DNA from 4 places in the Streptomyces sp. NPDC027185 genome. Region 2 is predicted to be linked to each of the others. Evidence: riboswitches for the same ligand, from Rfam matches in the RefSeq annotation. Region 2 holds a riboswitch; each other region holds the start of a gene.

Region 1 (7,602 bases), on a different contig from region 2:
CGTAGGCGAGGCGGCGCTCCTCCTCCAGCTCCTTGGTCTGGCCGAGGGCGCGCATGTGCGGGAAGACGCCGTCCTCCATGCCGGTCAGGAAGACGACCGGGAACTCCAGGCCCTTGGCGGTGTGCAGGGTCATGAGGGTGACGACGCCACTGCCGTCCTCGTCCTCGTCGGGGATCTGGTCGGAGTCGGCGACCAGCGCGACCTGCTCCAGGAAGTCGGCGAGGGTGCCGCCGGAGACGGGCTCGTCCGCGTCCGCCTCCTCGGCGGCGGGGCCGGCCACCCGGTCCTGCTCGAACTCCAGGGCCACGGCGGCGAGTTCCTGGAGGTTCTCGATCCGGGTCTCGTCCTGCGGGTCGGTGGAGGACTGCAGCTCGGCGAGGTAGCCGGTGCGCTCCAGAACCGCTTCCAGGACGGTGGCCGGGCCGGCACCGGATTCGACGACGGTGCGCAGCTCTTCCATCAGGGTGTTGAAGCGCCGGACGGCGTTGGCGGAGCGGGCGGCCATGCCGTACGCCTCGTCGACGCGGCGCAGCGCCTGCGGGAAGCTGATCTTCTCGCGGAGCGCCAGGGCGTCGATCATCGCCTCGGCGCGGTCGCCGATACCGCGCTTGGGGACGTTGAGGATCCGGCGGAGCGGGACGGTGTCCTCCGGATTGGCGAGCACGCGCAGGTACGCGAGGATGTCGCGGACCTCCTTGCGCTCGTAGAAGCGGACGCCGCCGACGACCTTGTAGGGCAGCCCGACGCGGATGAGGATTTCCTCGAAGACGCGGGACTGGGCGTTGGTGCGGTAGAAGATCGCGACGTCCCCGGCGCGGGCGTCCCCGGCGTCGGTGAGGCGGTCGATCTCGTCGGCGACGAACTGCGCCTCGTCGTGCTCGGTGTCGGAGACGTAGCCGGTGATGCGGGGGCCCTCGCCCGCTTCGGTCCAGAGGTTCTTGGGGCGGCGGTTCTCGTTGCGCTCGATGACGGCGTTGGCGGCGGAGAGGATCGTCTGGGTGGAGCGGTAGTTCTGCTCCAGCAGGATCGTCGTGGCGTCCGGGTAGTCCTCCTCGAACTGGAGGATGTTGCGGATCGTGGCGCCGCGGAAGGCGTAGATCGACTGGTCGGCGTCACCGACGACGCACAGCTCGGCGGCGGATTCGGCCGGGCCGACCAGCTCGCGGACGAGGGTGTACTGCGCGTGGTTGGTGTCCTGGTACTCGTCGACCATGACGTGGCGGAAGCGGCGGCGGTAGTGGGCCGCGACGTCCGGGAACGCCTGGAGGAGGTTGACGGTCGTCATGATGATGTCGTCGAAGTCCAAGGCGTTGGCCTCGCGCAGCCGCGCCTGGTAGAGGGCGTACGCCTGGGCCAGGGTCTTCTCGAATCCGTCGGCCGCCTGCCCGGCGAAGGTCTCCTCGTCGATGAGCTCGTTCTTGAGGTTGGAGACCTTGGCGCTGAAGGACTTGGGCGGGAACCGCTTGGGGTCGAGATCGAGATCGCGGCAGACCAGGGCCATCAGGCGCTTGGAGTCGGCGGCGTCGTAGATCGAGAACGACGAGGTGAAGCCGAGGTGCTTGGACTCGCGGCGCAGGATGCGGACGCAGGCGCTGTGGAAGGTGGAGACCCACATGGCGTTCGCCCGGGGGCCGACCAGCTCCTCGACGCGCTCCTTCATCTCACCGGCGGCCTTGTTGGTGAAGGTGATCGCGAGGATCTGGCCGGGGTGCACGCCGCGGGCGGCGAGCAGATGGGCGATGCGGTGGGTGAGCACCCGGGTCTTGCCGGAACCGGCTCCGGCGACGATCAGCAGCGGGCCGCCGGAGTGCACCACGGCGGCCTTCTGGGCGTCGTTGAGCCCTTCCAGGAGCGCGGCCGGATCGACGGCGGGGCGGGCGGCGCCGTCGCGGTAGTGCGCGTCCCGGGGCACGGGCGCGTCGAACTTCCCGCTGAAGAGGTCGTGCGGGACCTCCTCCGGGGCCGGGCCGTGCTCGTCCTCGGGGGGCGGCGGGGGCTCCTCGTCCTTGGGGGCGAGGTCCGCCAGGAAGCTGTCGTCAAAGAGGCTGCTCATCGCCCACCGAGTCTAGGCCGCCCCACTGACAGTCGGGGCCGGAGCCGGGGAAAGGCCGGAAGGAGGGGGGTTCCGTCCCCAGCTCCCATGATTCCGGCATTCGGCGCAGATGCCCCGCCCTGCCCACGCGATCGTCACTTCATGCACACAGGTCACGAAAAGGTTTCGGGCAATTCGAACATCTGCCTTCACAGGAGCCACACGAGTTGGCTAGGTTCACGCTCGGGCAGCCCGCGTCCCGCGGCCGACAGCGTCCGCACGGGCCGCCTCCGCCGAGTCCGGCCCTGCCCCACGGCACCCGGAGCCGGGGACCCACCAGCACCACCGGGGTGAATCGACCGGTACGGCCGCCGCGCGCGGACGCACCGGCCGTAGGGCAAGCCTTCCGTTGTGACACCGCCCGAACCCGACAGCTAACCCGGTAGGCGGTCCACGGAAGGAGTCGCCGGCCTTGCCGTCGCACCGCAAGCCGCGCACCCGCGCCCTCACCTCGCCCGGCAGCCGCCGGACGGCCGCCGGGCTGACGACCGCGGCGTTCGCCACCGTCACCCTGCTGTCGCAGTCCGCCGAGGCGGCCCCCCGGGCCCCGAAGCCGACCGTCGAAGAGGTCAAGAAGAAGGTCGATGCCCTCTACCACCAGGCGGAGGTCGCGACCCAGAAGTACAACGCCGTCAAGGAGCGCGTCGACGCGCGGCGGGCGGAGGTCAGCGACCTCCAGGACGCCGCCGCCCGCCGCACCGGAAAGCTCAACGAAGCCCGCCGTGAGCTGGGCACCTTCGCCGCCGCGCAGTACCGCAGCGGCGGGATGAGCACCACGGCGCAGCTGATGTTCGCCAAGGATCCGCAGCAGTTCGCCGACCGCAGCCACCTCATGGAGCGGCTGACCGGCCGGCAGCAGCAGGCCGTCGACGCCTATCAGGAGCAGCAGGCGGCCGCCGCCCACCAGCGGGCCGAGGCGACCCGCAGCCTGGAGCGCCTCCAGGAGTCGCAGAGCGAGCTGGCCGGCTCCAAGCGGACGGTCCAGGGCAAGCTGGCCGAGGCCCGGCAGCTGCTCGCCGACCTGACCGCCCAGGAGAAGGCGCGTCTGGCGGAGCTGGAGCGCAAGAAGGAGGAGGCGGCCCGCCGCAAGGCCGAGGAGGAGGCCCGCAAGCAGCGCGAGCAGCCCGGTGGCGGCGGTACGGACACCGGCTCCCCCGGGACGACCGACCCGGGCCAGGGCGGCGGACCGGCCGACGGCTCGTACCGTACGAAGGCCGCGAAGGCGCTCGCGTTCGCCCGCGCGCAGATGGGCAAGCCGTACGTCTGGGGCGCCACCGGACCCAATTCCTACGACTGCTCCGGGCTGACGCAGGCCGCGTGGAAGGCCGCCGGGGTGGACCTGCCGCGGACGACCTGGGAGCAGGTGAAGTTCGGCCAGCGCGTCGCCACCAAGGATCTCGCCCCCGGTGACCTGGTGTTCTTCTACAACGACATCAGCCATGTCGGGATGTACATCGGCGACGGCAAGATGATCCACGCCCCGAAGCCGGGCGCGAGCGTCCGCGTCGAGTCGATCTACTACATGCCGGTCTACGGGAGCGTCCGCCCGGCGTGACACCCCGCCGGGGCCGTGTGACCGCCCCGGAGAACGGCACCGGCCCGGCCCCTTCGGACAGGGGCCGGGCCGGTGGCGTACGCGGGGTGCGCCGGGAGCGCGGGGGCTTCGCCGCGCGCCCCTGGGCGGGGGTCAGACCCAGAGCACCGCGATGAAGATGTTGACCATGGTGAGCAGGCCGACCGTGCCGAACAGCGGCTTGGCGACGCTCTCCTCGTCCCGCTTGACGTAGACCAGCCCCAGGATGACGACCAGGACGGCCAGCTTGATGCCGATCTTGATGTTGTCGACCGGGCTGCCCTGGGCCTGGTTCAGGCCGACCAGCGCGATGCCGGTGACCAGCATCGTCAGCGCACCGTGCAGCATCGCCGGCACGAACCGGGCGGTGCCCGCGCTCATCGCCTTCATCTGCGTCAGAAAGCCTCCCAGCAGGGAGGCGATTCCGATGATGTGCAGACCGACGAAGATATTGATTACTACGTCCATAGTGCGGATCGTAACGGTCTCCCCCATACCCCCTTCCGGGGGCCTCGTCGCGGCCGTTCCCGGCCTGTTCCCGCCCTGTTCCCGTCCTGTCCGGAACGCGGTGGCCGCTCCTCGGGCGCGCCGCACGGAGGTGAGGGAAGGCGGGTGCGCCACTTCGCGGGGCCCGGTCGGTGCCGCCGACCGGGCCCGTCCCGTACGGGTTGCCAGGTCCGGGTGCACGGGGTGCGGGCGGCGGGGCCGGCGGCGCGGCAGGCCGGACGACCGGCACGGGCGCTCCGCGCGGCCCGGTGCGTCAGGCCCTGATCTGTCCGCTCAGCCAGCGGAAGACCTCGGGGACCTGCTGGCGCCAGACCGCGGTGGTGTGGCCGCCGGCGTCCCTGCCGATCCGCCGTACGGTCACCGTGGTCGGCCGCCGGGCCTCCCGCTGGAGCCCGAGGCCGGCCTCGTAGCCGTCGCCGGGGGCGCCGGAGAGGAAGAGCGCGGTGTGCGGCGGGCGGCCTGCGGCGTTCGCCTCCCGCAGTTCGTGCAGCGGGTTGCTCTCGATCCGCAGCTTCGGGTCCTTGCCGGCGAGTGAGGTGGCCTCGCCCGCCGGGTCGTTGTATCCGGACATGCTGACCGCCGCGTGGTAGCGGTCCGGGTGGGCCAGGGCGAGCCTGGTCGCGCAGTGCGCCCCGGCGGAGTACCCGGCCAGGGCCCAGGAGCCGGGGCGGTCCCCGGCCCGGAAGGTGTTGATGACCATCTGGCGCACATCGACGGTCAGCCAGCTGTCGGCGTTGACCTTCCCGGGGATGTTCACGCAGCCCGTGTCGGCGCCCCGGTAGATGTTGGTACGCGGCGCGACCAGGATGAACGGTTCGATCTCCCCGCGCTCCATCATCGGCTGGAGCTGCCGCGCCACGCCCAGCGTGCCGAGCCAGGACTTGGCCGACCCGGGGTAGCCGGGCAGCAGCTCGACCACCGGGAACTTCTTCGTGCGGTACGCCGGATCGTGGTACTGCGGCGGCAGCCAGACGTACACCTCGCCGCTGACACCGGAGATACGGCCCTGGAGCTCCGTCATCTGCACGCCGGGTCCGACCACCGGATCGTCGGCGGGACGGAACGGCTGGGCCCGGCGGGGCTCGTCGGATATCTGGAGGCCGCCCATCCCGTCGGGCCCGAGGTCGTGGGCCGCCTCGATGTGGCTCCCGGTGCCGAGGAGGTCGTCCCAGGTGTCGTAGAGGTTGTTGGCGTTGTTGACCAGCACGAAGACCACGGTGATGGCGGTGGCCTGCGCGAACAGCAGCATGGCCAGCCGGACGGCGCCGCGCACCAGACGCGGCCCCGCTATCCGGCTCCACAGCGCCAGCGGCACGACGATGGCGACGACCAGCAGCAGAAGCGAGGTGAGGAAGAAGGGCGTGCCCGTCAGGCTCATCGGGATCTCGCTTCCAGGACGTGTACGGCGTGTACGGGTCGACGGGGTGGTGGCCGCGCCGACGGCAGCAGGCTCTCCGCGCCTTTAGATGGCGTTCCACGACGTCCTGGTTGCTCCTTTTCGCTAGCTTCTTTCCTCCTTTTGTCAGAGTTTTTACCGATAGATCCCTGGTATGTGACGCGAACCTCTCCGGCGGCGGACCGGATCCTTCCGGCAACGCGCCGGATGCCGCCGGGCGGTGGCGCCCGGCCCGGCCGGCCGCCCGTCAGCCCCGCCGCCGTGTCACACCAGGCGGCGGGCGGCGGCCCAGCGGGTCAGTTCATGACGGTTGGAGAGCTGGAGCTTGCGCAGCACCGCGGAGACATGGGACTCCACGGTCTTCACCGAGATGAAGAGCTGCTTGGCGATCTCCTTGTACGCGTACCCGCGGGCGATCAGCCGCAGCACCTCGCGCTCCCGCTGGGTGAGGCGGTCCAGATCCTCGTCCACCGGTGGGGCATCCGTCGAGGCGAACGCGTCGAGTACGAATCCGGCGAGCCGGGGTGAGAACACCGCGTCCCCGTCGGCCACCCGGAAGATCGCGCCGACCAGGTCCTTCCCTGTGATCGTCTTGGTGACGTAGCCGCGTGCGCCTCCCCGGATGACGCCGATGACGTCCTCGGCGGCGTCGGAGACCGACAGCGCCAGGAAGCGGACCGGCCGCTCCGGGTCGGCCATCTGCGTCGCGCTGCGCCGCAGCACCTCCACCCCGCCGCCACCGGGCAGATGGACGTCGAGCAGGACGACCTCGGGGCGGGTGGCGGTGATGACCGTGATCGCCTGATCGACGTCGGCCGCCTCGCCGACCACCTCGACACCGGTCCGCTCCGTCACCCCGATCTCCGCCTGGACACCGGTCCGGAACATCCGGTGGTCGTCGACGAGCACCACCCGTACGGTGCGCTCCCCGTCCGCTCCCCCGGTGGCCGGGTCACCGTCCGCCGGCCCCAGGGTCGCGGGCCCGGCGGCCTCCGCGGTGCCGTGGGCGGCCGGTGTGCCGGTGCCGACCGGTGTGCTCCGGGGAGCGTCGTCGCTGCTCACGCCCTGCTGTGCGCCGTCGCTGTGCATGTGTTTCATCCGTCCCTCGTGGTCTGCGTCGTCATCATCGCGCGGTGCGGCGAGCCGTGTCGCCACCGCGTATACGGCGCCCGGAGGGCGCGGCGGTGGGTGTGGGGGTGCAGGTGGATGCGGTCGTGGGAGTGGGCGTGGGGGTGGTCGTCGGGAAGGGGGCGGGGACGGCGGCGGGCCGGGACGCGGGAGCGGTCATTCGGCGCGCTCCATCTCCAGCTCGACCTCGGTGCCGCCACCGGGCACGGACCGCAACCGGGCGGTGCCGCCATGGCGTTCCATCCGCCCGATGATGGACTCGCGGACCCCCATCCGGTCCTCGGGCACCGCGTCCGGATCGAAGCCCGGCCCCCGGTCGCGTACGGAGACGAAGACGGTGCGCCCCTCCACCTCGGCGAAGACCTGCACCGGCCCACCCTCACCGCCGTACTTCGCGGCGTTGACCATCGCCTCGCGGGCGGCCTTCATCTGCGCGCCCAGCGCCTCGTCCAGCGGGCAGTCGCCGACGATCACGACCTCGATCGGTACGCCGTGGTGGTCCTCGACCTCGGCCGCCGCCGTCCGCACCGCGTCGGCGAGGGTGGCGGGCTCCTCGTCCTCCTCCTTGGTGCGGCTCTCGGGCCGGTACAGCCAGGCCCGCAGCTCCCGTTCCTGGGCGCGGGCGAGCCGGGCGACCTCGCGGGGGTCGTCGGCGCTGCGCTGGATGAGGGTGAGGGTGTGCAGCACGGAGTCGTGGACGTGGGCGGCGACCTCGGCCCGCTCCTGCGCGCGGATACGCATCAGCCGCTCCTCGGACAGGTCCTGGACCAGACGGACGAGATAGGGGCCGGCGAGCAGGGCGATACCGACGAGGACGGCCAGTGCGGCCTGGAGCACCGAGCCGAGGTGGCCCACCGAGCCCTGGAGCACGACGATGCCGGTCACCCCGACGCCGACGAGCGCCAC
Region 2 (7,602 bases):
CGCCCCGCCACCCTCGCCGCCTTGCCGCCTTGCCGCCTTGCCGCCCCGCCACCCTCGCCGCCTTGCCGCCTCGCCACCTCGCCGACCCGCCGCCACTTCGCCGCCCTCGTCAGCCGGCCGGTCTCAGTGCCTGTTCGATCTCGGCACGGGGGAACGGTGTCCGTTTGCTCACCTCGAACCAGCGGCGGTGGAAGCCGGCCAGCACCGCCGCGTGCGGGGCGTGCCGGTCGAGGAGCTGGGTGATTTCGAGGGGAACGGCGTCGGGGCGGTGGCCGGTGAGCCAGGCTTTCAGGAAGGCTTCCTGATCGGTGTTGCCGCGCACGGCTTCCGGCAAGTGGTGGCGGATCAGGTGCTCGAAGACATAGGAGCGGTCGTACGCGAGGTGGCGGGTGAGGAAGGCGCGTTCCTCAGGGGAGAGGTCGAAGTCACGGCTGAGGGCCAGGCCGAAGTCGGTGAAGTGGACCTGACGGCCGTCGGTGAGCAGGTTGCGGAAGTGGGCGTCGAAGTGGACCAGCCCGCGGGCGCTCATGAACTCGGTACCGCGCCGCAGTTCGTTCTCCGCCCAGAGGTAGGGCGCCGCGCCGCCGGGCTCCGCCCAGGCGCCGCGGCGGACGTCGCCGAGGTGGTCCGTGAGCGTCCGGGGTACGTGCTCCAGGAAGAGCACCAGGCTGGACGAGGAACCGCCGATGGCCTCCAGCCGATGGCGTACCGCGGCGGAGCCGTCCCAGTGGGCGACGGCTCCCGCGACCCCGCCGAACAGGTCGGCGAAGTCGTCCGGGGGCCGGTCCGGCAGGACGCGCCAGTGGTACAGCAGCGGGAATCCCGCGTACGCGCCGCGCAGGGCCCAGGCGGTGGTCATGAGGTGGGCGGCCAGTTCTCGCCAGGCGCCGAAGCCCGCAGACCCCGCCCCGTACTGGTACCGGAGGGGCAGACCGAAGAGGTTGCCGGTCGAGCGGACGTTTTCCGGCCGTAGTTCGAGGTCGGTCAGCGGGACCCGTTTGACGAAGACCCGCCGCCCTGTGATCTCCATCTCCGTCCGCCGGCCGCCGATGCCTGAGCCGTGCGCCGGGGCGGTGGCCAGCGCGGCGCCGAGGTCGCGGTCGCTCAGCAGGGCCAGGCGCGCGCCCGCTTCCGTGTACGCCGACAGCCGGTCGGCGGGCAGCGGCGCGGGGGCCGTGTCCGGTCGGTGTGCCTCCTCCATGGCGATTCCCTCCCGGTGCTCCGCCCCACACTCCCACGGGCGGGCGGCCTGCCCGGTGCCGGAAAGGGCGGGCCGCCCCGGCGGGGCCCGTCGCCGTCTACGCCGAAGCCTCGTCCAGCGTCTCCAGCTCCTCCGGGGTGAGGCGGAGGTCCTGGACCGCCAGGAGGGCGGGGAGTTGGGCGGTGGTGCGGGCGCTGGCGATCGGGGCGGTGACCGTGGGACGGGCGGCGAGCCAGGCGAGGGCGATGGTGGCGATCTCCGCGCCGTGGGCGGCGGCGACGGTGTCGAGGGCGGTCAGGACGCGGACACCGCGGTCGGTGGCGAGGTGGGCGGCCGCCTTCCCGGCGCGGGCGCTGTCGACGTCCGTACCGGGGCGGTACTTACCGGTCAGGAAGCCGGAGGCGAGGCCGTAGTACGGGACGGCGCCCAGGCCGTGGCGGGCGGCGACATCGGCCAGTTCGCCCTCGTAGGTGTCGCGGGAGACGAGGTTGTACTCCGGCTGGAGGGCGACGTAGCGGGCGAGGCCCTCGCGCTCGGAGAAGGTCAGGGCCTCCTCCAGGCGCGCCGCCGAGATGTTGGAGGCGGCGATCTCGCGGACCTTGCCGGCCCGGACGAGGTCGTCGAGGGCGGTCAGGAACTCGCCGACCTCGACCGATTCGTCGTCGTAGTGGGTGTAGTAGAGGTCGATGCGGTCGGTGCGCAGGCGGCGCAGCGAACCCTCGACGGCCTTCTTGACCGTGCCGGCGGCCAGCCCCTTGAGGTCGGGGTGGGCGCCGGCCTTGGTGGCGATGACGACGTCGTCGCGGTTGCCTCGGGCGGTGAGCCAGTTGCCGATGACGGTCTCGGACTCGCCGCCCTTGTTGCCCGGCACCCAGGCCGAGTAGACGTCGGCGGTGTCGATGAAGTTGCCGCCGCCGGCGACGTACGCGTCGAGCACGGCGAAGGACTCGGACTCGTCGGCGGTCCAGCCGAAGACGTTGCCCCCGAGGCAGAGCGGGGAGACGGAGAGCGAGCCGAGGGGCTTACGAGTGGTGGTCATGCGTAGGTGCAGCGTGCCGCGGCGCGGGGATATTCCGGCGCGCGGCATCCGGGGGAGCCCGGCCCGTGTGCCGGACGGGTGGGACGTCGCGGCCCGGCGCGGTACCGGGCCGGGCCCCCGGGGAGCCTTCCCTCCCAGGCCAGGGCCGAGGCCGTGAGCAGGCACCGGCCATGGCCGGCGCGCGCCGCCACCGTGCGCGCCCCGGGCGTCCGGGCCCCCGACCGGCGCACGACAGCACCCCGCGCGCCCCGGCGACCGCGGCCCGTCCGGCACCGCGGCGACGACTCTTCGTGACGGCGACTCTTCGCGACGACGACTCTTCGTGACGGCGGCCGACGGGCCGCACAGCGTCACCCCGCCAGCCTCGGTCCGTCCCGCACCGCGGCGACGTCCCGGCACGGCGCCGGAACGCCCGGCGCCGCACCTTCTCGGCGGCAGCCCCCGGAACCGTCCGCTCCCCTCGGGGATCCGCTTCCGGAGGCGGCCGGCTCAGCGGGGACCGGCCGCTCTCCCCGGGGTCAGACGTGCAGCCCGCGCCCGCGCAGCCACGGCATCGGGTCGACGGGGCCGCCCCCACCGGGGCGGACCTCCAGGTGGAGATGGGGGCCGGTGACGTTCCCGGTGGCGCCGACCCGGCCGATGACCTCACCGGTGGCGACCTTCCCGCCGGTCTTCACCATCGACGACAGGTGGCAGAACCACAGCTCCGTACCGTCGTCGAGGGTGAGGACGATGCGGTAGCCGTACGAACCGGCCCAGCCCGCCTGGGTGATGGTGCCGGAGTGCACGGCCTTGACCGGCGTGCCCGTGGGGGCGGCGAAGTCCTGGCCGGTGTGGTCGGCGGCCCAGCGGTCGCCCGCCTGGCCGAAGCTCGCGGTGAGGGTGTACGACGTGACCGGCAGCAGATAGCTCTTGGCCAGCTCGGCCAGGCGGGCCGCCTCCGCCTTCGCGCGGGCCTCGGCCTCGCGCTTCGCCTTGGCGGCCGCCTCCTTGCGCGCGGCCTCGGCCCGCTCCGCCTTCGCGTCGGCCACCGCCTCCCGGTGGTCGCTCGCCGCGGTCTTCTCCGCCTGGGCGAAGGCGGCGTGTTCGGCGGCGCCCCGGGCGTCGCGCTCGGCGGCCGTCTGCTGGGTGTCGGCCTGCTGGAGGATGCGGCTGCGCAGAGCCTCCCCGGCGCCCGTCCCCCGGCCGTCCTCGGTGGTCAGGCCGGCGGACGACAGCGGCGCCGCGGTGGTGGTCCCCGCGTCGTCGGAAGAGCCGAGCAACGGGCCGATGCCGGGGAGCGATTCGGCGTCCGGCAGCGCTCCGGTGACGTCGGCGGCGAGGGTGGTGAGGTCCGGTACGGAGACCGGGACCGGCGGCTTCTCCTCGGCGGTCGCCATCCCGCCGGCGCCGACCGCCGCGATCACGCCGACGCCGAGGACCGTGCCGCTGCGGGCCAGCCCGCCACGCTGCCTGGCGACGCGGTGGCGGCCACGGACGGCCCGTACGGACTCTTCGGTCGGGTTCCACTCACCGGGGGCGTCGGCCGCCGCGTCCGCGGTCTCCAGCGGCGGGTGCCCGCCGGCGGCCGCGCCGTACGAACCGGGGCCCTGGGCGGCGAGGCCCTCCGGGGTGAACGAGCCCGGAGCGAAGACCGCCGTGTCGGACGGGGCGGCGGGGAGGCCGGGGGCGAAGCCGTGGGGGAGTTCGGCGGACGGGGCCTCGGGGGCAAGCCTGTTGGACGCCACGGGGGCGCACTCCTTTCCTTCCTTCGCGCCTACCGGGTTAGCTGACGGGTTCGGAGCAGGAAGGTCTCCTACGGGCGGCCTCTGGCCGAGGCGTCCGATTCACCCCATGGTGGTGGTTCCCCGGTTCCCGCCGCGCCGCTCGGGCCGCCCGGGGCAAGGTCAGGACACATCACGGCAGTTCACGAAATATCGGCGCACCGGCGTGCACGGAGACGCCATAGCGGGAACTGACCACCTGTGTGCCCGGATGTCCGGGTGCCTGAAGAGCGCGTACGGGATTCGGCGTGGGGGCACGGTGCCGCCTCTGCGACGGCTGGGACGACCGCGCTCCGTTATCGGACAGTAATAGAGACCGCGGCCGTTTTCCAAGCGTTCCTGTGAATCCACTCCACCCGAACCCGTTCCCTGGCCAAGACTTTCCCGGACAACATCCGTGAAAAACGGGCGAGTTGACCACCCTTTACGAAACGGCCTCCGCGTGATTGTGCATCACTTGTTATGCGGAGGGGTGCATAACCCTCACGCTCCGTGAGGGCATTAACGTCTGATCATGGTCGCCGACTTCGTCAACAACGCTCAGGCCCTGGCAGTGCGCTACCAGGACTTCTCGTGGTGGCAGGCGCGGGGCCGCTGCGCGGCCCACGAGGAGCTGACGGCGCGGATCGGACACGACCAGGAGCTGTGCGAACTCCTCGCCGCCTCCCTCCCGGCAGGCGACAAGCAACGGCCCGACCTGCTGCTGGCGGCCGTCCGCCACCTCGACGGGCCGCACGCCGAGCAGGGCCCGCGCGGGGCGGCGGCGTACGGCCGCTGGCGGGAGTGGACGATCCGCCACTGGGACGAGGTCCGCGCCGTCGTCACGGACCGCTCCGCCCGGACCGCCGAACCGGCCCGCTGCGCCACCCTGCTGCCCCTCCTGGCCCGCCTCCGCGGCCCGCTGGCCCTCCTGGAGGTGGGCGTCACCACCGGCCTCGCCCTCCACCCGGACCGCTACCGGTACGCGTACGAGCCCGATGCCGCCCCGGGGACGCCTGCCACGGCCGCTTCCCCGGAGCCGTACGTCCTCGGCGCCCCGGACGCACCGGTCACCTTCCGGTGCCGCATCGGGCGCGAGGACCGGGTGGACCCGGCGGACGCGGCACCGCCCGCGCGGCTGCCGGAGATCGTCTGGCGCGGCGGCATCGGCACCGCTCCGCTCGACCCGGTGGACGACCCAGAGGCGCTGCGCTGGCTGCGCTCCCTGGTGTGGCCGGGCACCCCGGAGCGCGCACGGCTGCTGACGGCGGCGGTGGACGCGGTACGGGCGGCGCCGCGGCCCGAGATCGTCCGTGGTGACCCGGTCGAGGAGCTGCCGGCGCTCGCCGCCCGGGTTCCGGCGGACGCCACCCTCGTGGTGCTGCACACCGACGCGCTGCCCGCGCTGCCGCCCGCGCACCGGGAGCGGCTCGCGGAGCGGGTGCGCGCGCTGCTCGCCGGGCGGCCGGGCGGCGGCCACTGGATCTCCCAGGAGCACCACTCCCTCACCCCGTGGCGGGCCGCCCCCTCCGCCGACCGCCTCGCCCCCGGCCACCGGGAGCGGCTGCTGACCCTCGCACTGGACGACCGCCCGGTGGCCCTGACGGAGGCGTACGGCCGGAGCCTGCACTGGGTGGCGTAGGGGTCCGCGCCCGTAGGCGGTCCCGGCGCGCGGGGAGCGGCCGTACGCCCGGCGCGCCGGAACCGCCCCGGGCTCCCCGCGCGCCCGGCGTACAACCGGCCTCCGCGCGCCGGACGCCGCTCCACCCGCGCCCCGCCGCGCCTGCGGTTACCGCCGCCTCCGGTCCTACTCCTCCATCGGCCGCTGCACCGCCAGCAGCGCCATGTCGTCGGCGCCCGCCCCGCCGGTGTGCGCGGCGACCTCGGTGACCAGCGTGTCCAGGAGCTGCTCCGGCCCCGGGAAGGCCCGGCCGCGCAGCCGGGCCACCGGGTCGTAGAACTCCCCCGCGCGGTTGCGGGCCTCCGTCAGCCCGTCCGTGAACAGCAGCAGGACCGAACCGGCGGGGAAGAACGTCTCGTCCGCCCGGTCCGGCCACCCGGCCACCTCGCTCATCCCCAGCGGCAACGCGTGGACCGCGGGCACCAGGGTGCGCAGTCCGCCGTCCGGGGCGAGCAGCAGCGGCGGCGGATGCCCGCGGTTGAGGACGCGCAGCACGGCGCGCTCCCCGGACGGGATCTCCGCGAGCACGGCGGTGGTGAACCCCTCGTACTGATCCAGCCCCTCGCGCCGCCGGCCCTCCCGCTGGAGGGCCCGCTCCAGCCGGCCGGCCACCGCCTCCAGCGTCGCCTCCTGCTCCGCCGCCTCCCGGAACGCACCGATGACGATCACCGCCGCCTCGACCGCCTCCAGCCCCTTGCCCCGGACGTCGCCGACGATCAGCCGCACACCGTGCGGGGTCTCCTGCACCGCGTAGAGGTCCCCGCCGATCCGCGCGTCGGCCTGCGCGCCGACGTAACGGGCGGCCACCGCCAGCCCCCCGATCCGCTCCGGCGGCGTCGGCAGCACGGCCCGCTGCGCCGCCTCGGAGACATCGCGTACGGAGGCGAGCCGGGCGTCGGAGAGGCGTACGACGCGGTTGATGCCGAGGGCGAGGACGGCGACGACGAAGACGGTGGAGACCTCGGTGGCGGAGAGATTGGTGTCCTGGGTGTCGGTGTAGAGGGCCGCCGTCAACTGGCCGAGCAGCGCCGCGAGGGCGGTGAGCGCCGTGTTCCGCAGCGAGTACAGCGGCGCGGCGACCAGCGGCGCCGCCGAGAAGAACGGTGAGGCGGTGTAGCGGGCGGGGGTGACGCTGTCGAAGACGACGCCGACGACGATCAGGGTCACGGGCAGCCAGCGCGCCACCCGGCGGCCGGCCGGCGACATCTGCGCGCGCCGCGCCCACCGCTCCCGGTCGCCCGTGCGGTCCCGCCCGCCTCGCCCCATCCGCACCGGCCTCTTCCCGCCTCACCTGCCCGCGGCCGGCCGTGCTCCCGGCCGCTCCTTTCGGCCTCCCAAGGCTGTCCGCCCCGGGCCCGGACGGCGAGTTCAGCGGGGCCGGACGGGTCACCGGGCAGGCACGGAGCCCTCTCCGGCCCGCAGCCCATAGACCTCTGTCAATATAGAAGAATGTCGAAACAAGAGCCCGGCGCGCCCGGCCCGGACGACGCCGACGTGTGCCGCCCGACCCTGCTCACCGCCCCGCTGGACGAGGAGCGGGCCACGGAGCTGGCGAGAACCTTCAAAGCCCTGGGGGACCCGGTCCGGCTGCGGCTGCTGTCGATGATCGCCTCCCGCGACGGCGGGGAGGTCTGCGTCTGCGAGCTGACGCCCGCCTTCGACCTGTCCCAGCCGACCGTCTCCCACCACCTCAAAATGCTGCGGCAGGCCGGCCTGATCGACAGCGAACGCCGCGGCACCTGGGTGTACTACCGGCTGCGGCCCGAGACGACGGACCGGCTCGCCGGCCTCCTCACCCGCCCCGCCGGCCGTCCGGCCGGGCGCCCCGCGGGAGCCGCCGTATGACCGCCCAGGCCACGTCCGCCGAGGCCGCACCCGTGGCGGGCCGTCTGTCGTTCCTCGACCGCTACCTCGCCGTCTGGATCCTGGCCGCCATGGC
Region 3 (7,602 bases), on a different contig from region 2:
TCAGGGCGGCGACGGTGCTGTCCGGGATGCGGACGGTGGGGACCGCGTGCCCCGGGGGCGCGGTGCCGTGGTGGCGGGCGCCCTTGGCGACGACGACCGGTTTGACGGCGGCGGTGCGGCGGGCGAGGCGGGTGAACTTGCGGGGGTTGCCGATGGATTCGAGGTAGAGGATCGCGACGTCGGTGTCCGGGTCGTCGTACCAGTACTGGAGCAGGTCGTTCCCGGAGGCGTCGGCGCGGTTGCCCGCGGAGACGAAGGTGGAGACGCCGGCGGGCGAGCCGTCCCCGGGGCCGCGCTCGTGCAACCCGCTGAGCAGGGCGATGCCGATCGCGCCGGACTGGGTGAACAGCCCGATGCGCCCGGTGGCGGGCATCACCGGTGCGAACGAGGCGTTCAGCCGGACGCCGGGCGCGGTGTTGATCAGGCCGAAGGCGTTCGGGCCGATCAGCCGCATGCCGTAGGAACGGGTGCGGTGCAGCAGGGCGCGCTGGCGCTCGCGCCCCTCCGGCCCGGCCTCGGCGTATCCGGAGGAGAGGACCAGGACGCCCTGGACGCCGTGCTCCCCGCAGTCGTCGATCACCTCGGGGACGCGGTCGGCGGGGACGGCGATGACCGCGAGGTCGACGGGGCCGTCGATCTCCCGCAGGGAGCGGACGGCGGGGACGCCCTCGGGGTCGAGGCGGCCGGCCCCCTCGGGGAAGGCGTGGTTGACGGCGTGGACGCGGCCGGTGAAGCCGGAGTCGAGGAGGTGGCGCAGGGCGGTGCGGCCGACGCCGCCGGGCTCGCGGCCGGTGCCGATGACGGCGACCGATCCGGGGGCGAGGAGCCGCTGCATGGAGCGGGCCTCGGCACGCTGCTCGCGGCCGCGCATCACGGCCATGGACTGCTCGGTCGGTTCGAGGTCGAATTCCAGCCGGACGACGCCGTCCTCGAAGGTGCGCTGCTGGACGTAGCCGGCGTCCGTGAACACCTTGATCATCTTGGTGTTGGCGGGGAGCACCTCGGCGGCGAACCGGCGGATGCCGCACTCCCGGGCGACGGCGGCGATGTGTTCCAGGAGCGCGGAGGCGACCCCGCGGCCCTGGTGGGCGTCCTGCACCAGGAAGGCGACCTCCGCCTGGTCGTCCCCCGGGGCCTTGGCCGGCCGGCCCCGGGCGTCGATCCGGTCGTAGCGGACGGTGGCGATGAACTCGCCGCCCACGGTGGCGGCGAGGCCGACCCGGTCGACGTAGTCGTGGTGGGTGAAGCGGTGCACGTCGCGGTCGGAGAGACGGGGGTAGGGCGCGAAGAAGCGGTAGTACTTCGACTCGTCCGAGACCTGCTCGTAGAAGGAGACCAGACGTGCGGCGTCGTCGGGGGTGATCGGGCGGATCCGGGCGGTGCCGCCGTCGCGCAGCACCACATCGGCTTCCCAGTGGCTCGGGTAGGCGTGATCCGGCGGCTGCTGCATGCGGACAGCGTACGGCCGGGCACCGACAACCGGCTCGGTGTGCGGCCCTGCCCGGGGACGCCCGGCCGCCCGTCCCCGGGCAGGGCCGGCGGGCCGGGGCGGACGTGGCGCGGAACACCGGGGGCGGGGCTTCCGCGGCACGGGGGCCGCCATGAGAGAGTGGTCTAGACAACCGTAACGACTTGAAGGGCAACACCATGGCTGAGCGCCGCGTCACTGTCGGTTGGGCCGAGGGGCTGCACGCCCGTCCCGCCTCGATCTTCGTCCGTGCGGCCACCGCCGCCGGGGTCCCCGTGACGATCGCCAAGACCGACGGCACCCCCGTGAACGCGGCCTCGATGCTCGCGGTGCTGGGCCTGGGCGCCCAGGGCGGCGAGGAGATCGTGCTCGCCTCGGACGCCGAAGGGGCGGAAGCCGCGCTGGAGCGCCTGGCGAAGCTGGTCGCCGAGGGGCTCGACGAGCTGCCGGAGACCGTCTGAACCGGGACGCCCCCACCGCCCCCTGACCGGGGCACCGCCCCGCCGCCACGACCGACACGGTCACCCGCGGCGGGGTCTTCCCTTTCCCGGGCGCTCCCGCCGCGCGGCCCCGCACGAGCCGGCGGGCACCCGCCGAGCGGACCGCTCCCCGCCCGCGCGCTTCTCCACCGCACGAGCGGCCCGTACACGGAAAACGCGCAATTCCACGGCGCGGGAATTCCCCGGGCCGGTCCGATTTCCGCTCGCGTCGATTTCCGTAATTCCCCGCACGGCACCGAAAAGATTCCGCCACCGGTCCGCCGTCCCGTAAACCGGGTCCTAAACGGAACGCATCCGCCCGGCGCCGGCGGAGCACGGCGGACGGCGTACCGCGGTCGCCGGGCGGCGGCGCGGACGGTACGCCGGGAGCGACCGCGCGACGTGCGACGCCATCAGGGCGCGCGCCGCCTCCGCGTCGCCCCGGGCGACTGCGTCCAGCACCGCGCCGTGCTCGTCCCACGTCTCCGCGTACCGTGCCGGGCGCTCGACGACGTACATCCAGTCGATCTTCCGGCGCACCTGGGTCAGCAGCGCGGTCAGTCCCGGGTTGCCCGCCGCCCGCGCCAGCGTCTCGTGGAACCAGCCGTCCAGCCGGGGCAGATCACCGGGGCAGCCGCGGTGGACCCGCTCCCTGCCGAGCCGCACCACGCCCCGTAACACCTTCAGCTGCGCGTCGGTGCGGCGGGCGGCGGCGCGGGCGGCGCCCATCGGCTCCAGGAGTGCCCGCAGGTCCAGGAGGTCGGCCGCCTCCTGCGCGGTGGGCGCCGCGACACACGCCCCCGCATGGCGCCGCGCGGTGACGAACCCCTCGGACTGCAGGGTGCGCAGCGCCTCACGGACCGGCACCCGGGAGACGCCGTAGCGGGCGGCCAGAAGGTCCTCGACGAGCCGGCTGCCCGGAAGCAGCGCGCCGGAGACGATGTCGTCGCGGATCGCCGTGGAGATGCGCTGCACGGAAATCTGACCTCGCGTCATCGTGGGCGCCTCCACCGTCCTTCCCGGAAAACGCCGCCCCGCGGCGCCTTTCCGGCGACTCTATTCGACGGTGAAGGCTCCTTCACCGCCTTCACTTGTTCATGGAGATCTTTTGGTGAGCGCATTCCCGGACCCCGGGAAATCCGGCCGACCGACCACCCGTCACCGGACACGGCGGAGCCCCGGTCGCCCTGTGGGGGCGAGCCGGGGCTCCGGGGGCCGCGCGGGGCGGGCGGACGTCAGACGTTGACGCCGTGCGCGCGCAGGTAGGCGACAGGGTCGATGTCCGAGCCGTAGTCCGGGCCGGTACGGGCCTCGAAGTGCAGGTGGGCACCGGTGACGTTGCCGGTCGCGCCGGACAGACCGATCTGCTGGCCGGGCATCACCCGCTGGCCGACCGAGACGCCCAGCTGCGACAGGTGGCCGTACTGGGTGTAGGTGCCGTCGTTCATCTTGATGACGATGTTGTTGCCGTACGCACCGCCCCAGCCCGCCTCGACGACGGTGCCCGCGCCGACGGCGTGCACGCTCGTGCCGGTGGCGGCGTGGAAGTCGATACCGGTGTGCGAACCGGAGGACCACAGTCCGCTGGACGCCTGGTAGGCGGTGGAGACGTACGAGCCGGAGATGGGCGCGACGAAGGCGTTGAGGCGCTTGCGCTCCTCCTCACGGGCCGCGCGGACCTTCGCCTCGTGCCGCTTGTCGGCCGCCGCCTTGGCGGCCTTGGCCTGCTTCTCCGCGTCGGCCTCGGCCTTCGCCTTGGCCTCGGCGGTCTCGGCGACGGCCTGCTGCGCGTCGGCCTGGGCCTCGATCCGCTCGGCGAGTTCGTCACCGATCACGACGGCGCGGTGCAGTCCGGTGTCGTGCGCGGCACCGGACGTGGCGGCCATCGCGGGCGAGGCGACGGAGGCGACGACGCCGGTGGCGGCGAGACCCGCGACGGAGGCGATGTTGCGGGTCGTCCGGGCGCTGCGGCTCGGACGGCGGTGTTTCCCGGTGGCACGGGTGAACGCCATGTGCTGGCTGGTCCTTTCCTTCCTTCTCGCCTACCGGGTTAGCTGACGGGTTCGGAGCAGGAAGGTCTCCTACGGGCTCCTCCGGGGAGGCGCCCGATTCACCCCAGGGGACATGTGGGTCCCCGGCTCCCCTGGCTCGCGCCGTACGGGGACTCGGCGATGACTGTCCGGTGCCGCGGTTGCGGCGTGCTACTGACGGACAGCGCGCATGACGCTAATCGTGGCAACTTTCAATCGGCAAACAGAAACGCCATATTGTGCGTTACACCACACCGCGACAGCGGAACCAGAACCGGACATACAGGCGATCCCGGGGGCGGACGACCGCCCCCGGGATCCCGTTTCGTCCCCTTACGCCGAGCCTCCGCACCGGAAGGCGGGCGCCGCGGTGGCCCGGCCGGGCCACCGCTCCACCGGACCGTCAGCCGCTGACGACCTTCACCTCACCGATACCCAGCGCCCGCACGGGCTCCGCGATCCGCGCCGCGTCACCGACCAGCACCGTCACCAGCCGGTCGGCAGGGAAGGCGCTGACCACGGCGGCGGTCGCCTCGACCGTGCCGGTCTCGGCCAGCCGCGCGTACAGCTGCGCCTGGTAGTCGTCCGGCAGATGCTGCTCCACCTGGTCGGCGAGGGTCCCCGCGACCGCCGCCGCCGTCTCGTACTTCAGCGGCGCGACACCGACGAGGTTCTGCACCGCGACATCCCGCTCGGCGTCCGTGAGGCCCTCCGCCGCGAGGGTGCGCAGCACCTTCCACAGGTCCTCCAGGGCCGGCCCGGTGGACTCCGTGTCGACCGAGCCGCTGATCGCCAGCAGCGAGGCGCCGACCGGGCCGCCGGGCGCGTCCGGCGCCGACGAGCGCAGCACCTGCCCGAAGGAGCGCACCCCGTAGGTGTAGCCCTTCTCCTCCCGCAGCACCCGGTCCAGACGCGACGTCAGCGTGCCGCCGAGGCAGTACGTGCCGAGGACCTGCGCGGGCCACTGACGGTCGTGACGGTCGGCTCCGATCCGGCCGATGAGCAGCTGCGTCTGCACCGCGCCGGGACGGTCGACGATCACCACACGGCCGGTGTCGTCCGCGGTGATCGGCGTGACGGTCACCGGCTCGGCGGCGGGTCCCTGCCACACGCCCAGCGTGTCGGCGAGCGCCGCGTCCACGTCGATGCCGGTGAAGTCACCGACGATCACGGCGGTGGCCGCCGCGGGTCGCACATGCGCCGCGTAGAACGCCCGGACGGCCGCCGCGTCGATGCGGCCGACGGTCTCCTCGGTGCCCTGCCGGGGCCGCGACATCCGGGACGACGCGGGGAACAGCTCCTTGGACAGCGCCATCGCGGCGCGGCGCCCCGGGTTGGCCAGCTCGTGCGGGATCTCGTCGAGGCGGTTGCGCACCAGGCGCTCCACCTCGCTCTCGGGGAAGGCGGGGGCGCGCAGCGCGTCGGCGAGCAGCCCCAGGGCGCCCGGCAGCCGGGAGGCCGGGACCTCCAGGGAGACCCGGACACCGGAGTGGTCGGCGTGGGCGTCCAACGTGGCGCCGCACCGCTCCAGTTCGGCGGCGAACTCCTCGGCGTCGTGCCGGTCGGTCCCCTCCGACAGCGCCCGCGCCATGATCGTGGCGACGCCGTCCAGCCCCTCCGGCTCGGTCTCCAGCGGCGCGACGATGTCGACCTCGACGGCGACGACCTGCTGGCCGGGGCGGTGGCTGCGCAGCACCGTCAGGCCGTTGGGCAGTGCGCCGCGCTCGGGCGCCGGGAAGGCCCACGGCCGGGGCGCCCCGCCCTTGGGCTGCGGGTGGAAGGTCATCTCGCTCATGGCCAGGTCCTCGCGGGTGGTGGCGTCGCTCACCGGTCCGCCTCCTCGTCGTTGTCGGCGCTGTCGTCGGCGGCGGTCGGCTCGTACACGAGCACCGCGCGGTTGTCGGGGCGCAGCCGGGCCTGGGCGACCGCCTGCACCTCCTCGGGCGTGATGTCCAGGACACGCCCCACGGCGGTCAGCGCCAGCTGCGGGTCGCCGAACAGGACGGCGTAGCGGCACAGTTCGTCGGCGCGGCCGCTGACCGTCGCGAGGCGGTCGAGCCACTCGCGCTCCAGCTGGGCCTGCGCCCGCTCCATCTCCTCCGGGGTGGGCCCCTCGGCGGCGAACCGGGCCAGTTCCTCGTCGACGGCGCTCTCGATGTCCGCGACCTCCACACCGCCGGACGTCTTCACGTCCAGCCAGCCCAGGGACGGGGCGCCGGCCAGCCGCAGCAGGCCGAACCCGGCGGCGACGGCGGAGCGGTCGCGGCGCACCAGGCGGTTGTAGAGGCGCGAGGACTCGCCGCCGCCCAGCACAGTCAGCGCGAGGTCGGCGGCGTCCGCCTCACGGGTGCCGTCGTGCGGCAGGCGGTAGGCCGCCATCAGGGCACGGGCGGGCACCTCCTCCTCGACGACCTCCCGCAGCTGACCGCCGATGATCTCCGGCAGCTCACCGCTGCGCGGCGGCTGCTTGCCGTCGTGCGAGGGGATCGACCCGAAGTACTTCTCGATCCAGGCGAGCGTCTGCTCGGGGTCGATGTCGCCGACCACCGACAGGACCGCGTTGTTGGGCGCGTAATAGGTACGGAAGAACGCCCGCGCGTCCTCCAGGGACGCCGCGTCCAGATCGGCCATCGACCCGATGGGCGTGTGGTGGTACGGGTGCCCCTCCGGGTACGCCATCGCCGTCAGCTTCTCGAAAGCCGTGCCGTAGGGGACGTTGTCGTACCGCTGACGGCGTTCGTTCTTGACGACGTCGCGCTGGTTCTCCAAGGACTCCTCGTCGAGCGCCGTCAGGAGGGAGCCCATGCGGTCCGCCTCCAGCCAGAGCGCCAGTTCCAGCTCGTGGGCGGGCATGGTCTCGAAGTAGTTGGTGCGCTCGAAGCTCGTGGTGCCGTTCAGCGAGCCGCCGGCGCCCTGCACCAGCTCGAAGTGGCCGTTCCCCTTGACCTGCGCGGACCCCTGGAACATCAGGTGCTCGAAGAGGTGGGCCAGGCCCGTGCGGCCCTTGACCTCGTGGCGGGAGCCGACGTCGTACCAGAGGCAGACCGCCGCCACCGGTGTCAGAGGATCCACCGAGAGCACCACGCGCAGGCCGTTGGCCAGCCGGTGCTCGGTCGCTGTCAGGCCGCCGGAGCCGGCTTTTTCTGTGGCCGTGTGACCCATGGGCATGTACGTCCCTTCGATCCGCTTGCGAAGAAGTCCTGTCACTGTATGCAACCGCGCCGACATCTGGCGAAGTTCCCGCCCGACCGCCCCCGTACGAGCGGCGGCGGACGCGCCACGGCCCCGTGGAGGGGAGTCGCGTCCGGCGTTGTCGGTGGGGCGGTCCACAATGGTCCGCGTCAAAGTCATCAGCAGACTCACCGGCCGATCCCCGCCGGCCGGAACGGCAGCCGTCCACCGACGGCCGGCCCACCCCACACATCGACATGTAGACGCAGCAGAAGGAGCCGCAGCCGCGATGGCCCGCCGCAGCACGAAGACCCCGCCGCCGGACGACTTCGAGGAGAGGATCCTCGACATCGACGTCGTCGACGAGATGCAGGGTTCCTTCCTCGAGTACGCGTATTCGGTCATCTACTCCCGCGCCCTGCCGGACGCCCGGGACGGCATGAAGCCCGTGCAG
Region 4 (7,602 bases), on a different contig from region 2:
CGGTCGGGGGCCGGCGGGTCGCTGATCTTGCCGTCGCGCACCAGGTGGCGCTCGGTCATCCGCACGCAGCCCATGTCGACGGAGCGGGCGGCGCGGACCGTGCCGTCGCCGAGGACGAACTCGGTGGAGCCGCCGCCGATGTCCACGACCAGGAAGGGGCGGGGCAGGTCGGTGGCGGCCAGTTCGCGGGTGGCGCCGGTGAAGGAGAACTTCGCCTCCTGGTCACCGGTGATGACCTCGGGCTCGACGCCGAGGATGTCCCGCACACCGCGGACGAAGTCGTCGCGGTTGGCCACGTCGCGGGAGGCGGACGTGGCCACGAACAGGGTGCGTCCGGCGCCCAGCTCCTCGATCACCGCGGCGTACTCGCGGCAGGCGGCGAAGGTCCGCTCCAGCGCCTCGGGGGCGAACCGTCCGGTGCGGTCCACGCCCTGGCCCAGGCGGACGATCTGCATCCGGCGGTCCAGCTCGGTCAGCTCACCGGTGGCCGGATCGACGTCGGCGACGAGCAGCCGGATGGAGTTGGTACCGCAGTCGACGGCGGCGACCCGGGTCATTCGGCACCTCCTTCGGCGGCGGTGTCCTGGCAGGGGCTCACGCACGGGCCCTTGCGCCACCACTCGGGCAGCATCGCGAGCGCCTCGTCGCCCAGCGGGTTGACGCCGGGGCCGGCCGCGAGGGAGTGGCCGACGAGGACGTGCAGGCACTTGACCCGGTCCGGCATCCCGCCGGCGCTGGGGAAGCCCGCCAGCACCTCGATGGCGTCGCGGCGGCGGATGTAGTCCTCGTGGGCGGCGCGGTAGGCGGCGGCCAGCTCGGGGTCGGTCGCCAGCCGCTCCGTCATCTCCTTCATCACGCCGTTGGCCTCCAGCGTGCCGATGGCGGAGGCCGCGCGCGGGCACGTCAGGTAGTACAGCGTCGGGAACGGTGTGCCGTCCTCCAGGCGCGGGGCCGTCTCGACGACGTCCGGCTGACCGCAGGGGCAGCGGTGGGCGATGGCCCGCAGGCCGCGCGGCGGGCGGCCCAGCTGCTCCTTGAAGGCGGCGATGTCCGCGGCGGTGGGCTCGGTGGGCTCGGTCTGGGGCGGAGGCGTGTCCATGTGCGCTTTCGGTGGGATCTTCGGTGAGGTCTTCGGTGGGCTCACGGCCGCGGGCGGGCGACGGGAGCGGTGCGGGGCGGGTGGTTCCGGAGCGCGGCGCGTCACCGGTCGGCGGTGTCGACGTCGGTCCAGAGGGTCTCGTACCAGGGGGTGGAGGCCGCTGCCGCGTCCTCGTGCGGAGCGCCGCCGTCGGCGCGCGAGCCGTCCTGGACGATATAGCCCGTCTCGCCGGGGCGGACGAAGTGCAGATGCAGGCGGGCCTGCTGCTCGACGTAGGCGGGGTCGCGCCAGCGGGACTTCTCATCGCGCAGCCGGTCCAGCGTCCGGGCCGCCTCCTGGGCCTTGCGGCGCTGGTCGGCGATGTCGGAGCGCTGCGAGACGTACTGCCGTATCGGGTAGGCCAGGGCCACGACGAGGGAGCACATGACGAGGGCCAGCAGGGCGGCCCGGCCGGTGAGGCGGTTGCGGCGGGGGCGCCGGACGCGCTGCACGCGGGCCGCCGCCTGTTCGCCGAGCGCCTTGAGCCGGGTCGCGGTCGAGAACCGGTCCGCGGACACGTCGCCTCCCCTTGGGCCGACCGTGATGGAGTTCCCGCGCTTCCGGCCGGGCGGGGCCGGTCGGAAGCGCAGCCGTCCCCGGCAACGGTACGGGACCGTCGCCGGGGACGAACGCAGGCCGTGAACGGCGGGTGGCCCGCCCTCGGTCGGGTGGGGCGGGGCGCACCGCGCCGGGGCGTCAGCCCTCGCTGGCTCACCGGTGCGCGCGAACGCTGCGCTCACCGGTGCGCGGAGCGCTGTGCCTACTGGTTCGCGGAGCGGAACCGGGGGAACGCGGAGCGGCCGGCGTAGACCGCCGCGTCGTCCAGGATCTCCTCGATGCGCAGCAGCTGGTTGTACTTGGCGACGCGCTCGGAGCGGGCCGGGGCGCCGGTCTTGATCTGGCCGCAGTTGGTGGCGACGGCCAGGTCGGCGATGGTGACGTCCTCGGTCTCGCCGGAGCGGTGCGACATCATGCACTTGAAGCCGTTGCGCTGGGCCAGCTCGACGGCGTCCAGGGTCTCGGTGAGCGAACCGATCTGGTTGACCTTGACCAGGAGGGCGTTGGCGGAGCCCTCCTCGATGCCGCGGGCCAGCCGCTCGGGGTTGGTGACGAAGAGGTCGTCGCCGACGAGCTGGACCTTGGCGCCGAGCTTGTCGGTGATGACCTTCCAGCCGGCCCAGTCGTCCTCGAACAGCGGGTCCTCGATGGAGACCAGCGGGTACGCGTCCACCAGCTCCTCGTAGTACTCCGTCATCTCGGCGGCGGAGCGCTCCTTGCCCTCGAACTGGTACTTGCCGTCCTTGTAGAACTCGGAGGCGGCGACGTCCAGGGCGAGCGCGATGTCCTGGCCGGGGGCGTAACCGGCCTCCTTGATGGCCTCCAGGATGAGGTCGAGGGCCTCGCGGTTGGAGCCGAGGTCGGGGGCGAAGCCGCCCTCGTCGCCGAGGCCGGTGGCCAGGCCCTTGCTCTTCAGGACCTTCTTGAGGGTGTGGTAGACCTCGGCGCCCCAGCGCAGCGCCTCGGAGAAGGACTCCGCGCCGATCGGGGCGATCATGAACTCCTGGATGTCGACGTTGGAGTCGGCGTGCGACCCACCGTTGAGGATGTTCATCATCGGGACGGGCAGCAGGTGCGCGTTCGGGCCGCCGAGGTAGCGGAAGAGCGGCAGGTCGGACGCCTCGGAGGCGGCGTGCGCGACGGCGAGGGAGACGCCGAGGATGGCGTTGGCGCCCAGCGAGCCCTTGTTGTCGGTGGCGTCCAGGTCGAACATGGCCTGGTCGATGAGGCGCTGCTCGGTGGCGTCGTAGCCGACCAGCTCCGGGCCGATCTGCTCGATGACGGCGAGGACGGCCTTCTCGACGCCCTTGCCCTGGTAGCGGTTGGGGTCCCCGTCGCGCAGCTCGATGGCCTCGAAGGCGCCGGTGGAGGCGCCGGACGGAACGGCGGCCCGGCCGGTGGAGCCGTCGTCGAGGCCGACCTCGACCTCGACCGTGGGGTTACCTCGCGAGTCGAGAATTTCCCGGGCTACGACGACGTCGATGGACGGCACGTTGTCTCCTTCATGGGTGTCTGGAGTTCTGCGGCACGAGCCTAACGGCCCCCGGGTCCTCGACCGCCTCGCGGCCCGCAGTACGGGACGAAAGGTGCCTCGGACGCCGGGTTCCGGCCTTTCGGCAGCGAAGGCCGCGGAACGGAAAAGCGGGCGGATAAAGGGCAGGCCACGACGGTGTGTCCGGCACCAGAGTACGGAACGGCGAAACCCCGCCTCGGCGCACGGCGGGCGGCACCGGCTGCGAAGCAGGTGCCGCCCCGGGGACGTGCGCGCCGGACGGGGCGTCGCGTGGGGAGGGTGGTGCGGCGGGCGCGGGACCCGGACGGTGCCGGGGCCGCGGCCCGCGAGGTCCGGGCGCCGGTGCCGCCCCCCGCTCCGGCGCGCCGTACGTACCGCCGTACGTACGGAAGCGGAGCGGGAGGGGCGGGCCGTCACGTCCCGGCGCGCCTCGCGGCGGTGGGGACGGGGACGGCGGGCCGGTGCCCGGAGGGCGGGGCGGTGAGCGGTGCCCCGCGCGGGGATCGGGCCGCGGGGATCAGACGTGGAGCTTCTGGCCCGGGAAGATGAGGTTCGGGTTGGAGCCGATGGTGGACTTGTTGTCCGCGTAGACCGACTTCCAGTTCTTGCCGTGCGCCTTGGCGATCTTGGCCAGGGTGTCGCCGGACTTCACGGTGTAGTTGCCGTGGCCCATGACGTGGTGCTGCGGGGCGCGCTTCGGGGCGGCCTCGGTCCGCGGGGCCTGCTGCTTCGGGGCCGCCTTGGGCTGGGCCTGCTTGGGCGCCTGCTGCTTGGGGGCGGCCTTGGTGGCGCCGGTGTTCAGGTCGGGGGACGGGCCACCGGCGGTGAGGTTGCCGGCGCCGGCGCAGGACCAGGCGCCCGGACCCTGGATGGCGAGGAGCTTCTCGGCGGCCTGGATCTGCTGGGCCTTGGTGGCCAGGTCGGCGCGGGGCGCGAACTGCGTGCCGCCGGCGGCCGCCCAGCTGGAGGCGGAGAACTGCAGGCCGCCGTAGTAGCCGTTGCCGGTGTTGATCGACCAGTTGCCGCCGGACTCGCACTGGGCGACGGCGTCCCAGGTGGCGACGGAGGCGGCGGAGGCGTTGGTGGCGCCCATCAGCGGGACGGCCACGGCGGCGCCGGCGACACCGGCGAGGGTCGCGACGCGGACGGCCTTGGAGGGACGGCGGTGCTTGGCCTTGTTGCTCAGCATGGTTCGTTTTCCTCACCGACGCCTGCGAGGTGAGCTGTCGGGTTCGGGCGGCGTGGATTGCCCGGCCGTGCTTGTGCACGGCTTCACCCCAAGCCGGTTGACCCGCTTTCACGGGTGGGGCCGGCGCTTACCTTGGGTCCCCCGCTCCTGCCTTCGGCGCTTGCGCGTCGACCACCTTCGCCCACCGGCAGGATTCGGCGTGTGAACGAAGGGCCCGCTTTGGCGAGCGGTGCTGACCGTAAGCAGAACCCTCCGTTTCGTTCAAACCCCGCTTTCTGCGCCCAGTTGACCGCCAATGATCACAGAGGGGTCACATTTCCGCAGGTGGGGCGTGGTGCGGATTTCCCCGGACGGGTCGGACACCACGGAGCGCGACGAGAGCCATATCTCACTTTCGCCAAAACGGGCAAAAGCCGCCTATCGCCTCGATCAGCGGCCCAGATCGAGGAGTTGACCGGGGTGGATGAGGTCCGGGTCGTCGCCGATGACGTCCTCGTTGCGCTCGTACAGCGCGGGCCAGCCGCCCGGCAGCTCCCGCGCCTCGGCGATCGCTGACAGGTTGTCACCGGGGCGCACGGCGTACGTGCCGTCGCCCGGCTCCGTCCGCTCGCCACCCCGCGAGGCGCGCCGCCCCGGGGTGTGGTCGCCGTCCTCCTCGGCATCGCCGCCGCCGCGGTGGCGCCCGGAGCCGTCGCCGCGGGAGCCCTCGTCGTCCGCCGGGGGCGTCGTACGGGACGGGTGCGAGGGCTCGGCGGGGCCGGTGGCGTGGCCGGACGGGTCGGCGGAGGGGTCGGCGCCGCCGGGCCGGTCCGGCTCACCGGGGGGCTTCGGGGAGTCGGTGGGGTCGGGCGTGGTGGACGGGTCCGGGGCGTCCTCGGGGGTGGACGGGCCGGTGGCGTCCGGATCCGGCGTGCTGGGGGCGTGGGTCCCGTCCTGGCCGGTGTCCGTGCCCGGGTCGGTGCCGGCGTCCGTACCGGAGTCCGTGCCGGGGTCGGTGCCGGTGTCGGGGAGCCTGCCGTCGGTGTCGGCGGGGGGTGTGCCGCCGGGGTCGACGTCGGGGGTGCCGCCGTCCTCGGTGAGCCCGGCGCCGGCGGCGCAGCGCGGCCAGGCGTCCGGACCGCGCTCGGCGAGGATCGCCTGGGCCACGGCTATCTGCTGGGAGCGGCTGGCCAGGTCGGGCCGGGCCGCGTACTCCAGACCGCCGTGGTCGCGCCACATGTCGAGGGTGAGCTGGAGCCCGCCGTAGAAGCCGTTGCCGGGGGCGCTGGACCAGATGCCGCCGGACTCGCACTGGGCGACCCGGTCCCAGGTGGTGGCATCGGCGGCGTGGGCGGCGCCCGCGCCGAGGAGGGGCAGGGCGAGGCCCGCGCCGGTCACTCCCGCCGTGACAAAGAGGGCCGGTGCCTGGCGGGGGCGACGGTGTCTGCCGTTGCCGGTGCGCATGCGATTGCCTTTCGAGCGGCGGTTGAGTTGTCCGCCCCGGGCGTCCCGGCACGGCCGCCCGGGGTCCGGTGCGGCCACCACCGAGCGGCGGGGCGCTTGTTCGGTGGCAAGGTAACCGGGCTCACGGGGCGTCACAAGCCGGTGTAGCGGAGATCACGTGCAGGTCACGTGGCTGACGAGGCGTCAACTCATGGGCCTCGGAAGGCCGTCCGCGCGGCCGGGCGGCGTGTCGTCAGGGGGCCGGGGTGAACGTCACGGGGAGGGTCCGCAGACCGCGCATGATGAGCCCGCCCCGCCACCGCAAATCGTCCGGTTCCGCCGCAAGACGGATGTCCGGCAGGCGGGTCAGGAGGGTGGCGAGGGCGGTCTGTCCTTCGAGGCGGGCCAGTGGCGCGCCGAGGCAGTAGTGGATGCCGTGGCCGTAGCCGAGGTGCGGGTTGTCGGTGCGGCGCAGGTCGAGGGTGTCCGGGGCGTCGAAGCGTGCGGGGTCACGGTCGGCGGCGGCCAGCACCACCAGCACCGGATCGCCCTCGGCTATCCGCTCGCCGCCGATCGTCAGCTCCTCGGTCGCGAACCGCCAGGTGGCCAGTTCGACCGGCCCGTCGTAGCGCAGCAGCTCCTCGATACCGGTGGCGAGGACGTCCGCGTCGCCGCAGGCCAGCGACTTCTGGAGGAGTTCACGCTGGTCGGGGGCGCGCAGCAGGGCGTAGATCCCGTTGCCGATGAGGTTGACGGTGGTCTCGAAACCGGCGAAGAGCAGGATGAACGCCATCGCGGCGACCTCGTTCTCGGTGAGGTGTTCGCCGTGGTCCCAGGCACGGATCAGGCCGGAGATCAGGTCCTCGCCGGGCTCGGGCTCGGGCGGCAGGGCGGCGCGCTTGCGGTGGATCAGTTCGGCGAGGTAGCCGCGGATCTTCTTGACCGCCTTGGCGACGCCGCCGCGCGGACCGCCGCCGGTGCCGCCCGGTTTGGTGTGGCGGAGCATCATCCCGGCCCAGTCCCGGAAGTCGTCCTGGTCCTCGCGCGGGACGCCGAGCAGATCGCAGATGGCGTAGATCGGCAGCGGGAAGGCGAACTCGTGGATGAGGTCGGCCTCACCGCGGGCGGCGAAGGAGTCGATGAGCGTATCGGTCAGCTCCTGGACGCGCGGCGCGAAGGCGGCGACGCGGCGCGGGGTGAACGCCTTGGAGACCAGCCGGCGCAGCCGGGTGTGGTCCGGCGGGTCGATGTTGAGCAGGTGCGTCATGAGGTTGGCGCTGCGCTCGCCCGGGATGCCGACCTTGCCCTTGCCGTGGGCGCCCTCACTGTGGTGCACCGGATTCTTCGACAGCCGGGAGTCGGCGAGCGCCTGCCGCGCGTCCGCGTACCGCGTCACCAGCCACGCCTCGACACCACTGGGCAACGCGGTCCGGCGCACCGGCGCGTGCTCCCGCAGCCAGGCGTACGCCGGATACGGATCGGCACCGAACTCCCAGGTGAAGAGGGCAGGGGCGGCGGCCCCGTCCGGCGCGGCTTCCAGGGGCGCGGGGATCGCCTCGGGCCCGGCGGTCCCGGGATGCGCGGACGCCGCCAGGGATACGCCGACGCCGGTGGAGGTGGGGTGCGCCGGCGTCGCGGGGGATGTGCCGATGCCGGCGGTGGTGGGATGCGCAGGGCACCCGGAGGCCGAGGGGGCGCGGTCCGTAGCGGCCTCTCCGGATGCGGGGATCGCCTCGGGCCCGGCGGTCCCGGGATGCGCGGACGCCGCCGGGGATACGCCGG

What was found. A riboswitch is a leader RNA that binds a small molecule or an ion and turns the genes downstream of it on or off. The one in region 2 is predicted to bind cyclic di-AMP.
Region 1: linked by a shared signal. The riboswitch ahead of ACZ4M8_RS09275 (C40 family peptidase) and the one ahead of ACZ4M8_RS28215 (M23 family metallopeptidase) in region 2 are both predicted to bind cyclic di-AMP.
Region 3: linked by a shared signal. The riboswitch ahead of ACZ4M8_RS28560 (M23 family metallopeptidase) and the one ahead of ACZ4M8_RS28215 (M23 family metallopeptidase) in region 2 are both predicted to bind cyclic di-AMP.
Region 4: linked by a shared signal. The riboswitch ahead of ACZ4M8_RS20380 (transglycosylase family protein) and the one ahead of ACZ4M8_RS28215 (M23 family metallopeptidase) in region 2 are both predicted to bind cyclic di-AMP.

The regions. Positions count from the first base shown of each region.
Region 1 is NZ_JBVHRF010000002.1:932,296-939,897, forward strand. It holds gene pcrA (DNA helicase PcrA) at 1-2,053, opposite strand, end outside; cyclic di-AMP (ydaO/yuaA leader) riboswitch at 2,314-2,496, shown strand; gene ACZ4M8_RS09275 (C40 family peptidase) at 2,505-3,647, shown strand; gene ACZ4M8_RS09280 (hypothetical protein) at 3,780-4,133, opposite strand; gene ACZ4M8_RS09285 (alpha/beta hydrolase) at 4,426-5,550, opposite strand; gene ACZ4M8_RS09290 (LuxR C-terminal-related transcriptional regulator) at 5,833-6,657, opposite strand; gene ACZ4M8_RS09295 (PspC domain-containing protein) at 6,853-7,602, opposite strand, start outside.
Region 2 is NZ_JBVHRF010000010.1:185,467-193,068, reverse strand. It holds gene ACZ4M8_RS28225 (protein kinase family protein) at 110-1,201, opposite strand; gene ACZ4M8_RS28220 (aldo/keto reductase) at 1,299-2,240, opposite strand; gene ACZ4M8_RS28215 (M23 family metallopeptidase) at 2,759-3,967, opposite strand; cyclic di-AMP (ydaO/yuaA leader) riboswitch at 3,980-4,133, opposite strand; gene ACZ4M8_RS28210 (DUF2332 family protein) at 4,518-5,624, shown strand; gene ACZ4M8_RS28205 (PP2C family protein-serine/threonine phosphatase) at 5,790-6,929, opposite strand; gene ACZ4M8_RS28200 (ArsR/SmtB family transcription factor) at 7,113-7,508, shown strand; gene arsB (ACR3 family arsenite efflux transporter) at 7,505-7,602, shown strand, end outside.
Region 3 is NZ_JBVHRF010000011.1:66,514-74,115, forward strand. It holds gene ACZ4M8_RS28545 (bifunctional acetate--CoA ligase family protein/GNAT family N-acetyltransferase) at 1-1,450, opposite strand, end outside; gene ACZ4M8_RS28550 (HPr family phosphocarrier protein) at 1,648-1,929, shown strand; gene ACZ4M8_RS28555 (GntR family transcriptional regulator) at 2,248-2,943, opposite strand; gene ACZ4M8_RS28560 (M23 family metallopeptidase) at 3,183-3,959, opposite strand; cyclic di-AMP (ydaO/yuaA leader) riboswitch at 3,973-4,128, opposite strand; gene ACZ4M8_RS28565 (M16 family metallopeptidase) at 4,381-5,763, opposite strand; gene ACZ4M8_RS28570 (M16 family metallopeptidase) at 5,802-7,139, opposite strand; gene ACZ4M8_RS28575 (DNA gyrase/topoisomerase IV subunit A) at 7,438-7,602, shown strand, end outside.
Region 4 is NZ_JBVHRF010000006.1:88,372-95,973, forward strand. It holds gene ACZ4M8_RS20360 (Ppx/GppA phosphatase family protein) at 1-557, opposite strand, end outside; gene ACZ4M8_RS20365 (DUF501 domain-containing protein) at 554-1,099, opposite strand; gene ACZ4M8_RS20370 (FtsB family cell division protein) at 1,201-1,656, opposite strand; gene eno (phosphopyruvate hydratase) at 1,899-3,188, opposite strand; gene ACZ4M8_RS20380 (transglycosylase family protein) at 3,727-4,398, opposite strand; cyclic di-AMP (ydaO/yuaA leader) riboswitch at 4,403-4,567, opposite strand; gene ACZ4M8_RS20385 (transglycosylase family protein) at 4,828-5,841, opposite strand; gene ACZ4M8_RS20390 (cytochrome P450 family protein) at 6,074-7,372, opposite strand.